DNA from 2 places in the Pseudoalteromonas sp. B160 genome. Region 2 is predicted to be linked to the other one. Evidence: predicted binding sites of a transcription regulator. Region 2 holds the regulator's gene; the other holds the start of a gene.
The links. The regulator LexA, encoded in region 2, represses DNA repair genes until DNA is damaged. The targets are predictions, from matches to a motif close to TACTGTATNNNNATACAGTA.
Positions count from the first base shown of each region.

Region 1: a site for LexA is predicted at 5,475-5,494, ahead of P4S61_RS14620 (YebG family protein). Genes of this name have one in related genera too.

Region 1 is NZ_JARLUX010000001.1:3,117,282-3,125,570, reverse strand. Features, by position in the region: gene P4S61_RS14660 (TonB-dependent receptor) at 1-371, shown strand, start outside; gene P4S61_RS14655 (peroxiredoxin C) at 438-1,043, opposite strand; gene P4S61_RS14650 (hypothetical protein) at 1,135-1,296, shown strand; gene fadR (fatty acid metabolism transcriptional regulator FadR) at 1,316-2,029, opposite strand; gene nhaB (sodium/proton antiporter NhaB) at 2,449-4,032, shown strand; gene dsbB (disulfide bond formation protein DsbB) at 4,156-4,668, shown strand; gene P4S61_RS14630 (DUF6170 family protein) at 4,668-4,970, shown strand; gene P4S61_RS14625 (ComEA family DNA-binding protein) at 4,987-5,283, opposite strand; gene P4S61_RS14620 (YebG family protein) at 5,545-5,820, shown strand; gene putP (sodium/proline symporter PutP) at 5,930-7,441, opposite strand; gene P4S61_RS14610 (EAL and HDOD domain-containing protein) at 7,819-8,289, shown strand, end outside.
Region 2 is NZ_JARLUX010000001.1:1,634,583-1,642,871, reverse strand. Features, by position in the region: gene P4S61_RS07610 (endonuclease) at 1-12, opposite strand, end outside; gene P4S61_RS07605 (hypothetical protein) at 125-841, opposite strand; gene P4S61_RS07600 (hypothetical protein) at 1,009-1,389, shown strand; gene P4S61_RS07595 (PaaI family thioesterase) at 1,386-1,829, opposite strand; gene P4S61_RS07590 (hypothetical protein) at 1,951-2,745, shown strand; gene lexA (transcriptional repressor LexA) at 2,820-3,437, shown strand; partial or broken gene coxB (cytochrome c oxidase subunit II) at 3,859-4,999, shown strand; gene ctaD (cytochrome c oxidase subunit I) at 4,999-6,597, shown strand; gene P4S61_RS07570 (cytochrome c oxidase assembly protein) at 6,597-7,124, shown strand; partial or broken gene P4S61_RS07565 (cytochrome c oxidase subunit 3) at 7,160-8,034, shown strand; gene P4S61_RS07560 (DUF2909 family protein) at 7,934-8,248, opposite strand; gene P4S61_RS07555 (SURF1 family protein) at 8,261-8,289, shown strand, end outside.

The sequences.
Region 1 (8,289 bases), 1.5 Mb from region 2:
ATACTGGTGAATATGGTTACCCTGAACACCGCTGGATGTTCTCAACTAATTGGGAGCTTGGTGAATTCAATACTAATGTAAATATCAGCTATGTGGGTGAGTTTGAAGATACGCCTGATATTGATTTTGATGGCACCCTCGATTTTGATAGCAACACATCAAGAATGGTTGATTCACAAGTCTTAGTTGATTTACAAACGGCTTATCGTATTACCGAATCGACCAAGATCTTGATTGGCGTAAATAACTTATTTGATGAAGAGCCACCATTTGCAATTGGTGATGGTGATGGTGATTTATACGGTTATGCTTCCGCGGTTCACAACCCTCGCGGACGTTATATCTACACCAAAGTGTCATTCGCTTTCTAGCGACTACCCTAAATAAAAAACCCGCCAAATTGGCGGGTTTTTCATATTCTAAAACAAAGACCTAAATTATAGGTCGCTTTCGTTTTCAGAAAGGAACTTAGCAACGCCTGCTGGGCTTGCATCCATACCTTTTTTGCCTTCAGTCCAACCAGCTGGACATACTTCACCGTGCTCAGTGTGAAACGCTAGAGCGTCAACCATACGAAGCATTTCGTCGATGTTACGACCTAGTGGTAAGTCATTTACTACTTGATGACGTACATTACCTTCTTCATCAATTAAGAATGAACCACGAAATGCAACGCCGGCTTCTGGATGCTCAACATCGTATGCTTTACAGATTTCGTGCTTAACATCTGCAACTAGTGCGTATTTAACTGCACCGATACCGCCGTCTGCAACAGCAGTGTTACGCCATGCGTTGTGTGAGAATTGTGAATCGATTGAAACACCAATTACTTCTACGCCACGCTTTTGGAATTCTTCATAACGCTTGTCAAAAGCAATTAGTTCAGAAGGACATACGAAAGTAAAATCTAGTGGGTAAAAGAAGATGACTGCTTTTTTACCTTTGATTGTTTCGTGAAGATTGTAGCTATCTACGATCTCGCCGTTACCTAGTACTGCTGCAGCGGTAAAGTCTGGTGCCTGGCGGCCTACTAATACACCCATTTTATTCTCCAAATATTTGAGTTTGCTTTTAATTGCTTACGCAATGCTTGCCTTTAATATGGGATCTAAAAAGTAAATACCAAGGGCTAACATGCATAATTATCAAATTATTTTAGAGACTAAAGACTTAAAAGAACAATCGTATTTTCCGATTCACTTCATCGAAAAATGCGAACGACTGTTTGTCACTCGCTATTTGTCACTAATAACAGCAACAAAAAAACCTGCAGATGCAGGCTTTTTATCGGTATAACTACATATTAAATGCGGTATTAATCCATGATATTTTCAGGCATATCACCGCGAATTTTTTGCCAAATTTCACCTGTTTGATGACCATATTTTCGCATCATTGAAATTGCGCCGTCATGTTCGCGTTTCTCAGCAAGTATGGTTAAATCTTTATAGAATTGACGCGCTAACTGACGCGTGCCTGGATCTGAAAAGTAATGACAGCCAATCTTAGAGTAAAAACCTTTAAAGCCATTGAGAATAAGCACATAAATACGGTTATTACCTGCAACAGCTAACTCATGGTGTACCTTGTAATCATAATCAGCGAAAGCTTGTGCACTATCTTCAAGCTCATCACTTTGCGAGAGGATTTCTATCACGCGATCAGGTGCTAGCTTAATGGCTGCACGAGTGTAAATAGCGCTAATGTTTGTTCGCGCAGAAAGTAGCTGGTCGGTTAACTCGGGCATTTTATCTTCATCAAGACGCGCTAAGGTCTCTAAAATATTAAGTCCTGAAGTTTCCCAAAAGTTATTTACTCGTGTCGGTTTACCGTGCTGGATTGTTAACCAACCATCGCGCGCTAAACGCTGTAATACTTCACGTAAGGTTGTACGAGTGACACCGATTAATTCTGATAACTCTCGCTCAGCCGGAAGAATAGAACCTGGAGGAAAATCACCATTCCAGATTGACTCAACAATGTACTCTTCGGCAAACCCTGCTGGGCTTTTCGCTTTAAAAATTCTCATTCAATTCCCACTTGAGTTACCACATAATATTACTTTTAACGATTAACTGACTGATTGTACCAGATGAAGCCAAACTAACAAGTAAAGTCACCCCATTAATTCACCTTCGATAGCAGGTTAAAGCCTCTATCTAACTATGTTTTCTAAAATGGATAAAAATTAATTTATTGCTCTTTCATTGTCTAGTTCTTCGATATTAAATTAAGGTATTAACCCTAAAGAGTAATAGACTTTTAACTTCATTGTGCACACTATATACACCCATTTAGCTATTTCAGCTACACTAAATATAGCGCGGAACGCATAACAGATAAAAGGTACTCGATGTTGTTTATAGCTTTTTTGTTTACACCACAGCTAGACTACATTAACTTAACCAACAATAGTTATACTTAAATGCAAAATAATAAGGAACACCTATGCAACAGAGTGTTTTCAATGCAATTTTTAAGAATTTTTTAGGCTCGGCCCCACAGTGGTATAAATACACAATTATTGCTTTTTTAGCTATTAACCCTGTGTTGTTTCATATCAACCCTTACATGGCTGGTTGGGCATTAGTTTTAGAGTTTATCTTTACTCTCGCGATGGCGCTGAAATGTTACCCACTGCAACCTGGCGGTTTACTTGCGATTGAAGCACTATTCATAGGCATGACAACTGCAGGGCAAGTAGAGCATGAAATTGTTCAAAATGTAGATGTAATCTTACTGCTGATCTTTATGGTCGCAGGTATCTACTTTATGAAAGATTTACTGCTCTATATTTTTACACGCCTAGTGGTGTCAGTTCGAAGTAAAACAGTACTTTCCTTGGCGTTTACTATTGCGGCGGCATTTCTTTCTGCATTTTTAGATGCACTTACAGTTATGGCGGTGGTTATAGCTGTCGCCATGGGCTTTTACAGTATTTACCATAAAGTCGCCTCTGGGAAAGATTCCACTAGCGAACATGATATTAACGATGATAATCAAGTACGCCCGGTTAATCGTCAGGAACTTGAAGAGTTTCGAGCTTTTTTGCGTAACTTATTAATGCATGCCTCGATAGGTACAGCCATTGGCGGAGTTTGTACTATGGTAGGTGAACCACAAAACCTCATTATTGCAGAACGAGCAAGCTGGCAATTTGGGGAATTTTTCTTGCGTATGTTGCCTGTTACTATGCCTGTATTCATAGCTGGCATTATCACTACAATATTACTTGAAAAGACAAAAACGTTCGGATACGGCGCCAAATTACCAGAGACGATTCATCAAATACTAGCTGATCATGCAAAAGAGCTCGATAGCAAACGTACCAAACGCGATAAGGTTAATTTGATGTTTCAGTCATTAATTGCTGTATGGTTGATCATTGCATTAGCATTACACCTTGCCACTGTTGGCTTAATCGGCTTATCCGTCATTATTTTTGCAACTGCGTCCGCTGGTATAATTGAAGAGCACCAACTAGGAAAGGCTTTTGAAGAAGCACTGCCGTTTACTGCACTGTTATGTGTATTTTTCTCAATCGTTGCAGTCATTATTGACCAACACTTATTTACTCCTGTAATAACTTGGGTACTAACATTTGAAGGGCAATTACAGTTAGTTATGTTTTTTGTCGCAAATGGCCTACTCTCGATGGTCAGTGACAATGTCTTTGTTGGCACTGTTTATATTAATGAAGTGGCGGCAGCATTAAAAGCAGGGCAAATTAGCCGCGATCAATTTGATTTATTAGCGGTGGCAATTAATACCGGTACAAATTTACCAAGTGTTGCCACACCTAACGGTCAAGCTGCATTTTTATTCTTACTAACATCGACCCTTGCTCCCGTATTGCGATTATCCTACGGTCGTATGGTTTACATGGCACTCCCCTATACCATAGTGCTAACGGTTGTTGGCTTAGCAGGGACATATCTTGGCCTAAGTGAAATGACTGATTTATTCTATCAATGGGGCTGGATTGAGCACCATAGTGCAAGCTTACAAAGTATAGGAAGTTCTGGGCATTAAATAATCCAAACAGTAAATAAAGCTGCTTCGGCAGCTTTTTTATTGTTACAAATCATATTTATCCTTGCGCGTAGTTTAATGACTAAGTCATAATTCATCCACAAATTATAGACTGGATATTTTATGACTTGGTTAGCAAATTTAGCCCAACAACGCAGTGCTTGGTTACTACTCTCTTTTAGCGCTTTTATTTTTGAATTAATCGCATTGTATTTCCAATACCAAATGGGCTTAGAGCCATGCATTATGTGTATTTATCAACGTACTGCCATGCTAGGGTTACTAGCCGCAGGGTTAGTCGGCGCAGTCAGACCAACCAATTTAATTTGCCGTATAACAGCATTTTCAGCATGGGCAGTTGCTAGTATTTGGGGTTACTTAATTGCACGCCAACATATTGATATGCAAACGACAACCGATCCCTTTGCGTTTAGCTGCGAATTCGAGCCTAATTTTCCATTACCATTACATGAGTGGATGCCACATTTTTTTGCTGCGACAGGAGACTGTGGCAACATCGATTGGCAATTTGCAGGGTTAAGTATGCCAGCATGGATGGAGATCATTTTTGCGGTATTTACTCTGATACTGATAAGCGTTGTAGTAAGTCGTTTAATAATTAAAAAGTCGCTGTGATGATTGCATTATTTTCAAGTCAAGTAACGCAATTAAAATCGTTTAAAATACGTCAACGTCAGCAAATAATTGCGATTGCAGTGAGTATGTTAACTCCAATGCAAAAAATCAGTTTGCGTATTATAAAGCTGATTTTATTGATCCCAGTATTTCTATCATTAGCGTATATCGAAGGTTGGCTGTTACTTCCTGTATTACTGGTGGCTGGGTTAAGTTACCCGTTGTTAACCACCCCTGTTGAAATTCAATTCTCTAAACACTATTTGAGCAAGGCTATAAAGCAATTTGAACAGGGCGAATAATTCGCCCTGTAGTTTTTTAAAATGTAACTTTGCCATCCAGTTTAGCGACTAATTTATCGCCAATACCTTTCACCTGCGCTAGATCTGCAACAGACTTAAATTTGCCTTGCTCGGTACGGTAATCAACTATCGCTTGTGCTTTTGATTTACCAATACCTGGCAGCTGGGTAAGCTGCTCGACTGTTGCTTGATTAACATTGACTAACTGAACTTTACCCATACTTTCAGTAGCTTCGGTTTTAGTTACAGCGGCACCACTAGGCAATGATATAGCCAAGCCAAGCACTACGACTATTAAAGTTAAAAACTTCATGTTTCTCCTCCATGATGTCCATACGTGGACTCAATTAATAGTTGACTTTAATGCCTTCACTTTTGGACTACTTCCAAATAAAGTCATACTAAAAAAGTGCGACTATTTAAATAAAGTAAAGTTGTACCTCTTTGTCAAATCCTAATAGTAAAAAATAAAAATGTTCACTTGCAAAAAGACCAATAAACAATTACTGTACATAAAAACAGTAATCAATCAAGGTGAACTTGTTATTCACCAAGCAAATTGGCAGGAGAAATCATGGCTGTTGTTGTTAAATATGTTGTAGAGAGAAACGGAGTCGAGCGTATGACGTTTACTACTAAAAAAGAAGCTGACGCGTATGACAAAATGCTTGATATAGCAGAGTCGCTTGAGGTTATGCTTGAAAAAGTTGATGTACCACTAAGCGAACAACAAATCGAATCGCTCGCACTTGAGATTGCTAAAAGTAAAGACGACTTTATGAATGTACTTAAAGGCGGCAAAGAGGCAATACAGAAAGCACCAACGGCGAAAGTAAAAAAGAAAATGTAGCGTCTATTAAAGCCAGCACTGATAAAGAAGCAAGCTAAAAAATCATAAGTTAACTAACTAAAAAAGGGCAATTAATTGCCCTTTTTTGAGTTATAAAAATTACTACTCGTTATAGCCCTCGTTCAACTTCATCAAATAATTCGGTGATCTCTTTATTTGGTGGCGCTGTTGATAAGCTCACTGTAATGATTGCAATTGTTGCAAGTATAAAGCCCGGTATAATTTCATAAATGATACTGCTGAGACTCTCTCCATTTATGGTGATTGGCGCATATATCCAGATCAACACTGTCCCTGCACCCACAACCATACCACTGATCGCACCTTGTAGATTCATTCGCTTCCAATATAAACTAAGTAATACTAACGGGCCAAACGCAGCCCCAAAACCTGCCCACGCATTACTTACTAAATCTAAAATAGAACTGTCGCGGTCATAAGCCAAATAAATAGCAAATAATGCAACGAGTAGTACACTAATTCGACCAACTAAAACCAGCTCGGTTTGTGATGCATCACGGTTTAAATAAATTTTGTAGAAGTCTTCAGTCAAAGAGCTTGAACAAACCAATAACTGAGATGAAATAGTACTCATAATCGCAGCTAAAATAGCAGCAAGTAAAAAGCCGGCAATAAGTGGATGGAAAACCAATTCAGATAATACTAAAAATATCGTTTCTTTATCGTCAATCAACATTTGATTTTCGATCATGTAAGCAGCACCAAATAGTCCTGTTAACACTGCACCAATTGCTGATAAGGTCATCCACGACATACCAATACGACGCATAGTAGGCATATCTTTAACAGATCGTACTGACATAAAACGCACTATGATATGCGGTTGACCGAAATAACCTAAGCCCCATGCCATTGCAGAAATAATAGCGATGGTTGAACCGCCTGCAAACCAATCTAACATATTAAGAGAGTGGACTTCGCTCTCTTTCGGAGCGCTTAACAGCAAGTCATAACTGGCATTAGTAAGTGTGTCTAACACTGGCTGATCTAGCATCATATAAGTAACAATAGGTACAGCAAGTAGCGAGATGAACATGATGCAACCTTGCACAAAGTCAGTCAAACTCACAGCTAAGAAACCACCAAACAATGTATAAAGTACGACGACCACGGTTGTCACATAAAGCCCCGTTTCGTAACTCATCTGAAATGAGTTTTCGAATAATTTACCGCCAGCGACAACGCCTGAAGAAGTATAAAGTGTGAAGAAAACGATGATCACGATTGCCGAAATTACACGTAATATATTTTTATTATCAGCAAAACGATTAGCAAAGTAATCAGGAATAGTAATCGAGTCATTCGCTTTCTCAGTATAGACACGCAGGCGTGGCGCTACTAAGAAGTAGTTTGCCCAAGCGCCAAGTACTAAGCCTATTGCAATCCAAACTTTACTTAAGCCAAATAGATACATAGCACCGGGTAAGCCCATAAGTAGCCAACCACTCATATCCGATGCACCGGCAGATAGAGCAGCTACAGCTGGTGATAAACTTCTGCCACCCAACATATAGCCCGACACATCGGCGGTAGACTGCTTATAAGCGTACAAGCCAATACCTAGCATTACGATAAAATACGCAGCTAAAGAAATAATCATTCCAGTTTCCAAACTCGCCTCCAACTCTGAAGTTAAAACCTGGCTTTTAATCCTAATAATGACTCATAAATCAATACTATATAAAGTCATTATTGGTGTAAAAACCAACCTAGAGCTTGACTATATCACGCAAAGGGTGAATAACTCCAATTACTAAGTTAACCTTACAATGATATAGGGTTAAGCGGTTTTACCTAATGGTTAATTATTTGACTATAGAACATGGTAATTAATACTTAATTACCCTAGGATTAGATCGATGATTTTGCAATTAATCAATACTATAGTATTGATATTTTAAATATAGTTAATGCTATTTATGTTATTTTATCTTATATTGCCCAAGTAATCGCTTAACTGATGTGGACCCGCTGTTTATGTATTTTTATGCTGCACGCCAACCAATTTTAGATCGAAACAAACAACTTGTAGGATATGAGTTACTTTTTCGTGACGGCGTTGATAATGTATTCCCAGATATTGATGGTGACGAGGCAACTAGTCGGCTAATTGAAGGTAGTCAATTCAATTTTGGCTTAGAAGATCTCACCGATAATAAACCAGCGTATATCAACTTTACGCTTGAAACATTACAAAAAGGCTACCCAACCCTGCTTGGTAAAGATCAGATTGTTGTAGAAATACTCGAAACAATTCAACCAGGGAAACGCTTACTCGCGATCGTCAAAGACTTAAAACAAAAAGGTTATACGCTCGCCCTGGATGATTATATTCACCAGCCTGTATGGCGTCATTTTTATCCTTTTATTGATATTATTAAAATAGATTTTCTCAATTGTGAAGTTGACACTATCCACAGCATAATCGAAGAAATTAAACCTTATCCG
Region 2 (8,289 bases):
TAAATGCGGCATATCCAATCACTTTAGTGAACTACAGGAAGCGCTAGTTTAGAGCGATTATTCAAAAAGTAAATCGCTTAACTGTGTGATGTAGTGGGAATTTCAACTCATCTACAAGGTAAGGTTAGCTACTTGGGCGACGGGAAGTACGTTTTCTAAAACGGATATTCTGTAGTAATAAAATAAAGCCAGTTAAACAAAACAATATGCTACTGGCTGCAAAACTAATTAATAATGGGTTATTAAAATCTTCACGTTGATCATAGTCCATTATGTGTAACATCCAGAAAAAATCGAAAATTCGCCAAATTGTGCTGCGAACAGTAATAACTTGGCCACTATCAGCGGATAAATATAGTGTGGTGTTAAACGTATCGTCAAAATTTACTTGCCAAATATTTTCTTTAAAGCCAACTTCGCGAGTACCTTTAGCTAGTTTGATCGCGTCTGTTACTTGCGCATTAATTAATAGATGAGCTTGGGCATTGGCAATAATTTGCGCTTTACTCGGTGCTACCAAAGGACTGCCAGTAACTCCGTTAAAGCTGTACTCACCGTTACTGTTGCTCACAATAATGGTAGGGATTGTTAAAAAGTGACTATAACTAATTTGTCTTGGCTGAGTAATTTGTGAAACGATATTATCAACTGAGGCTAGATAATCAGCTTGTTTGAATGGGTTATTTAATTGCCGCGCAGCTAAATGTTTACCGTGAACTTTTTCAAGCGGTATAGCACTCATAATTAAACCACCGAGTAACCATGCAAAAATTTGTAGCGCTAATAAGTAACCTAACCATTTGTGAAACTTACGCGCATGTTTAAAAATGCGTTTATCCATAGTGACTACCTGTTTGTTATTAGTGCGGTATTCTATAAATTATATTGAGTTTGCCAATGTGGCAAATTGTCGCATCAACAAAATAAAACTAGCTACTCTAGATTTGGTATATACGCAAAATTAGGTTAAAGTTTGCGTTGTTATTAACGCAGGGTAAAAATGAAACAATGTCGGAAATTCAATTTTTAAATGTAGATCTAGAGCTTGAATCAAAGCAAGATATTAGTTTGTTAGTTGCAGACTTAAAAAAAAGTGCTGTGGTTTTGCATTACGATAAAGATGAGTACCGTCAACTAGCACGTATTGAGTCTAATGAAGACGTTATCTCACCAGATAAAGCGATTAACCACTTATGTGAGTTAATTGAATCTTGCTCACGCAATGCATTAAAGCAGTGGTTATCATGCTCAAAGCGCACCTTTGATATTGGCTTTGAATCAGGCACTTCGCCAAAATGCTTTAATCAAGCGCTCAGTGCCGATACTTTATTGCGTATTTCTGCTATTGGCGCAGGTATTGAAATTACAATTTATCCACTTTCAAGTTAGCCTTTTCGCTCTACAATTGCTGCGGTCATTCTTGATACGCAGCACAGTTCTCCACGACTATTGGTGATTTTTATTTCCCATACGGATGTACGCTTGCCTAAGTGTAGTGGTGTTGCTATCGCGGTTAATAAACCATTACGTGATGCTTTTAGATGATTGGCATTGATCTCCTGGCCAACACAATAAAACTTTGTAAAATCAACAGCAAAGTTTGCAGCATAACTCGCCACCGTTTCTGCAAGTACAACATTTGCGCCGCCATGCACCATACCCATAGGGTTATGATGAGCTGGGATCGCGGGCATCGTTGCTACTAAATAATCATCGCCTATTTCACTTATTTCAATGCCCATGGTTTTCATCAATGTGCCTTGACCACTTATGCCGTCATCAAGTTGCTTACATTGTGCTAGGGTGATCGGTTGATACCAAATACTCATCTGTCTACCTCACTAAGTTATTTACTAAATCAGTCTACACTTTTAAACATTTTCCTACAGTTAAGATCATAAAAATAGATAAAATGTACCTATATTATCTAACTGTTAATGGATCTTAAGGATGAAAGTAAAGGTATTTGGATGTGGTGCAATATTATTGATGAGCCTTGTTGCTCAGCCGCAGGCTGTTGCTAGTACCCAACATCAACTCGATATTGGTTTTACCGATTTAGCTGGTTTAGATGAATCTTTTTTAGGCGCACGATACCGATATTTTGCGCAAGATCTTGAATCTTTGACTGGTCCATACGAGCTAAAAGCGTATTTAAATCAAGTCAATAATTATGCTATTGGTGGGTTTGCTAATGATGATTTTAGCTATTTAAATGCCGATGCTGCCATCTATGGTCCCGCAGGATTAGTTATTAGTGCCAGCGCGCAGCGCCTCTGTGAGGATAATAGCTATTGGCAAAATACTGATTATTTAGTGAGTGCCGCTGTTGGTAAGCAAATGAATGAACAGTTACAACTAGGGTTCAATGTATATTACAGTCGCTTAGAGCGCCATGATATGTGGTTTGGCAAAGATAATGAAAGAGTCGCGGTTGAATGGACTTATGCACCTTATGTTCGTTGGACAAATATAGTTAGCAATCAAGGTTGGGATTTAGAGCTAAAGCAATTGGCAGGGCGTTATCGTTATGTGCAGGGGCAGGCGGTTTATTATGTAAATCAAGCATGGTCAGTGGGAGTCGTTGCCAATATTCGGAATCAGAAAAATCTAAAAGACAACTATGAACTGCAAACGCAATATTGGTTTAATCAACATGTAGCATTAAAGTTTGGTCTTGGATCTGCGCTTGATTCTGGAAGTGGTTTAAATAGTATGAGCTTGTTATTAACGGCGCGATTTTAAGCCAATTTATATTTGCGATTTTCAGATAACTGTATATACTCACAGTTAAATGTACTGTATGGAAAACCAGTTGTATGCGCCCATTAACGAATCGCCAAGCTCAAATTCTCGAACTTATTAAAGTTTTTATTAAAGATACCGGTATGCCGCCAACCCGTGCTGAGATTGCGCAAACGTTAGGTTTTAAAAGTGCTAATGCAGCGGAAGAACATTTAAAGGCATTAGCGAAAAAGGGCGTTATTAAAATGAAGCTCGGTGCTAGTCGAGGTATTCAGTTAGTTGAAGAGGATGAGCCGGAACAACTTGGTTTACCTCTAATAGGCAGAGTTGCCGCTGGTGAGCCTATTTTGGCAGAGCAGCATGTTGAAAGTCATTGCAAAATAGATCCACTCTTGTTTAAACCGGCTGCTGATTTTTTACTGCGTGTGCAAGGCATGAGTATGAAAGACATTGGTATTATGGATGGCGATTTATTGGCAGTACACAGCACTCAAGTTGCTGAAAATGGCCAAGTGGTGGTTGCCCGTGTTGATGACGATGTAACAGTAAAACGCCTTGAAAAAGCAGGTAAAAAAGTTTTTTTACATGCTGAAAACGATGAATTTTCACCGATTGAAGTGGATCTTGAACATGAATCTTTCAATATTGAAGGGTTAGCTGTTGGGGTGATCCGCAACGCTGATTGGATGTAAATTTTTTGATCTGTATTTTGCACCAAATTGGTGAAGTTTGGTGCATTTAATTTTTTACCGCTTTAATGGCTAGATTTTATACTTAGCTATAGCGTCCTAAGCCCTATCAAATCTACTTGTCAGCTACTTTTAGCCCTCTAATATTATCCCTAATTACAAAATAACGCGCTGATTTTTAGCTGTTATTTATGCACCAAAAAAGAATTTAATTGCTCTTAAAACTTGCTAATTGTTCATTTTTTAACTAATTGGTTAATACACTGTCTTAACAGCTACTTTAAAAGTCTAACAATTTTGCTCAATAGCATAATTTAGGGTTGCGTTAATATTCAGTAACAATAAAAAATAACGAATTGGCGCGAATAAAGCTGTGCCGCCTTTTCGCTTTGCGTTTTGCAATAGCATTTAAAGGAGCCGTCACATGGGTAAATTGAGCTCTACCTTGTGGCTTATATTGTTTGTTCTACCGCAGCAAGTATTGGCTAATAGCCAGTTTAATATGCGTAAGGGCGTAACAGATATAAGTAATGATGTTTATCAGCTGCACATGACAATATTTATTATATGTTGTGTGATTGGGGTCATCGTGTTCGCCGTGATGTTTTGGGCACTGATCCACCACCGTAAATCTAAAGGGGCAAAACCAGCCCAATTTCATGAAAGTACTAAAGTTGAAATCCTTTGGACGGCAATCCCGTTTGTGATTTTAATTGGTATGGCAATTCCTGCGACAAAAACTTTGATTGCAATGGAAGATGCTAGTAAAGCTGATCTCACGATTAAAATTACTGGTTCTCAATGGAAATGGCATTATGAGTACATGGGTGAAGATGTTGAGTTTTATTCAATGCTTGCTACACCTCAAGATGAAATAACTAATCTTGCAAATAAAAACCCTAATTACCTGCTTGAAGTTGATAAACCTTTGGTGTTGCCAATTAATCAAAAAGTACGATTTTTAATGACCTCAGACGACGTTATTCATTCTTGGTGGGTGCCTGATTTTGCAGTGAAAAAAGATGCTAACCCTGGGTTTATCAATGAAACTTGGACCAGAATTAATGAAGAGGGCATTTATCGAGGGCAATGTGCAGAACTATGCGGAAAGGATCATGGCTTTATGCCTGTGGTGGTTGAAGCTAAATCTGAGCAAGCATTTGCAAACTGGCTGAGCGAAGCTAAGCAGGCAAAAGCAAACGCTGCAATTGCTGATGCTGCATTATTAGATCAAACATTACCAAAAGAAGAATTAATGACACTCGGCGAGCAAGTCTATATGGCCAGTTGCGCTGCGTGTCACCAACCAACAGGTATGGGCTTACCAGGGTTTTCCGGCGCTCAAAGGCAGTCCGGTAGTATTAGGAGATATTAAAGATCATATTGATGTAGTGCTTCATGGTCGCCCAGGTACCGCTATGCAAGCATTTGACAAGCAGTTATCAATCAAGCAGCTAGCAGCTGTGATCACCTATAAGCGTAATGCATGGGGCAATGACACTGGGGATGTAATTCAACCGAGTCAGATACAAGCCGCGATTGATGCAACTTCGGAGGCTAAATAATGAGTAGCGTAACAGAGCAACAACATGATCAAGCTGCACACCATGATGGACATCATCATCCTGCGAAAGGTTTTAAACGCTGGCTTTATACTACTAACCATAAAGATATCGGTAGCTTATATTTAATTTTTTCGTTGACGATGTTTTTAATTGGTGGCGCCATGGCGATGGTGATCCGCGCAGAGTTATTTCAACCTGGCTTACAGTTAGTAGAGCCTCACTTTTTCAATCAAATGACCACAGTACATGGCTTGATCATGGTATTTGGTGCCGTTATGCCGGCCTTTACAGGATTGGCTAACTGGATGGTACCACTCATGATTGGCGCACCAGATATGGCATTACCACGGATGAATAATTGGAGCTTTTGGATTTTACCTTTTGCTTTTATTATTTTACTGGCATCCCTGTTTATGCCAGGTGGTGGCCTGGCATTTGGCTGGACTTTTTATGCACCACTGTCAACAACTTACAGTAACGATAATACCGCATTATTTGTTTTTGCTATTCACATCATGGGTATTAGCTCAATTATGGGCGCAATCAATGTGATTGTAACTATCGTTAATTTACGTGCGCCAGGTATGACTTGGATGAAGCTGCCGCTGTTTGTGTGGACATGGCTTATCACCGCTTTTTTATTGATTGCTGTGATGCCGGTATTGGCCGGTGCTGTGACTATGGTATTGACTGATAAGTATTTTGCAACCAGCTTTTTTGATGCTGCTGGGGGCGGTGATCCGGTGATGTTCCAGCACATATTTTGGTTTTTTGGTCACCCTGAAGTGTACATTATGATTCTGCCAGCCTTTGGCATTATCTCGACTATAGTGCCGACCTTTTCACGTAAAAAATTATTTGGTTATGCCTCTATGGTATATGCCACATCTTCGATTGCTTTACTTAGCTTTATAGTTTGGGCGCATCATATGTTTACCACAGGTATGCCTGTCGCTGGCGAATTATTTTTTATGTATGCAACTATGCTGATATCGGTGCCAACTGGGGTCAAAGTATTTAACTGGGTAGCCACCATGTGGCGTGGTTCGATTAGTTTTGAAGTGCCTATGTTATTTAGTATTGCGTTTATTGTGTTATTCACTTTAGGTGGTTTCTCTGGGTTGATGCTGGCGATTACTCCTGCTGATTTTCAATACCATGATACTTATTTTGTGGTGGCGCATTTTCATTATGTGTTAGTGACTGGGGCGATATTTTCAATTATGGCCGGGGCGTATTATTGGCTGCCAAAATGGACGGGAAATATGTTCAATATCACCTTGGCTAAATGGCATTTTTGGTTGTCTTTAGTGAGCGTGAATGTATTGTTTTTCCCTATGCACTTTGTTGGTTTGGCCGGTATGCCGCGCCGGATTCCTGACTACGCACTGCAATTTGCAGACTTTAACGCGATTATTAGTATTGGTGGCTTTGCTTTTGGTTTATCACAATTGTTATTTGTGGTTGTAGTATTTAAGTGTGCACGAGGCGGCGATAAAGTGCCCGCCAAAGTGTGGGATGGTGCTGAGGGTTTGGAATGGGAGGTGGCATCGCCTGCGCCTTATCATACTTTTGAAACGCCACCGGAGATTAAGTAATGAGTCATGCACCACTGCTTAAGCGCTTAGTTTTAATATGTCTTGGCATGTTCGCTTTTGCGTTTGCTTTGGTGCCGTTGTACGACGTTTTTTGTGATGTAACAGGCCTTAATGGTAAGCCTTCGTTAGAGCAAGCAAAGCAAAGTACGAGTGTTAATGAGGCACGAGAAATCGACGTAAGCTTCACAACTCATGCGCAAAGTGGAGCGCCATTTGAGGTGCAATCACATGAGTATAGTGTGGTAGTAAAGCCCGGAGCTATGCGCGAAGTGCTGTTTAGAGCAAAAAATACCAGTAATGAAGATAAAGTTATGCAAGCGGTACCGTCGGTGTCTCCAGGCAAAGCAGCTAAGTATTTGCATAAAATGGCTTGCTTTTGTTTCGATCAACAACCTTTGAAAGCAGGTGAAGAAGTGGAATTTAAACTGCTTTTTTATGTTGATACGCAATTACCTGAAGATGTTGAAGAGTTAACTTTGTCTTATACCGTGTTTGATATTAGCGGGCAGATAGTGGCTAGTAATTAGGTTGCCAAGCTAATAGCTAATTAGGAGCAAACAAAATGGATAAAAATTACGAAAAATATTATGTTCCCGCGCAAAGTCCGTGGCCAATAGTTGGCGCATTTGCGATGTTTTTTATTGCTGTTGGTGCAGGTCTTACCGTAATGCAAGCAAGCAGCGGCGGTGGTGCTGGCCATTATGTGCTTTACGCAGGAATTGGTGTGTTGCTGTTTATGCTATTTCGCTGGTTTAAAAATGTCATTGAAGAGTCTGATCAAGGCTTATATTCAGCGCAAATGGATCGCTCGTTTCGTCAAGGCATGAGCTGGTTTATTTTCTCTGAAGTAATGTTTTTTATGGCTTTTTTCGGTGCCCTTTTTATGCCCGGATGATCTCTGTGCCTTGGCTTGGCGGCGCCGGAAATAATGCCATGACCAATGAGGTACTGTGGCCTACTTTTGAAGCAATCTGGCCATTAGTTACTACACCCGGTGGTGGTACTACACAGGCTATGGGTTGGCAGGGATTGCCGCTGATCAACACATTAATATTACTAACCTCGTCGGTTACCTTACATTTTGCTCATGTAGGCATGGAGAACAATAAGCGTGGGCCATTAAAAGTATTTATGGCACTGACAATCGTATTAGGGGTCTGTTTTTTAGGGCTGCAAGTCGTAGAGTATATGCATGCTTATCAGGATTTAGGACTGACCTTAGATGCTGGCGTATATGGCAATACTTTCTTTTTACTAACCGGCTTTCATGGCATGCATGTGACCTTAGGAACTATTTTATTATTAGTCATGCTGATCCGCATTTTAAAGGGCCACTTTAGCCCAGATAAACATTTTGCGTTTCAAGCCGCAGCTTGGTATTGGCATTTTGTTGATGTGGTGTGGTTGTGTTTATTTGTGTTTGTATATGTGCTGTAACTTTATCAATTGGTGATGAGTTACTGTGGATGAAACCTAGTTTAAGGGCTGCAATAACAACCACTAAGACGATAACAGAAAACAGCACACGACGGCCTAAATAGTGAGACATAGGCCGTCCATCTGTTTTACCCGATACCATAATAAATAAGGCACGGAACAAGTTAAAAAGTATAAATAGTAGCAACAGTACGATAATAATTTTAATAATCACTGGGTCACCTTTATGCAGTTAATTTTATGGCGTAAACAAAA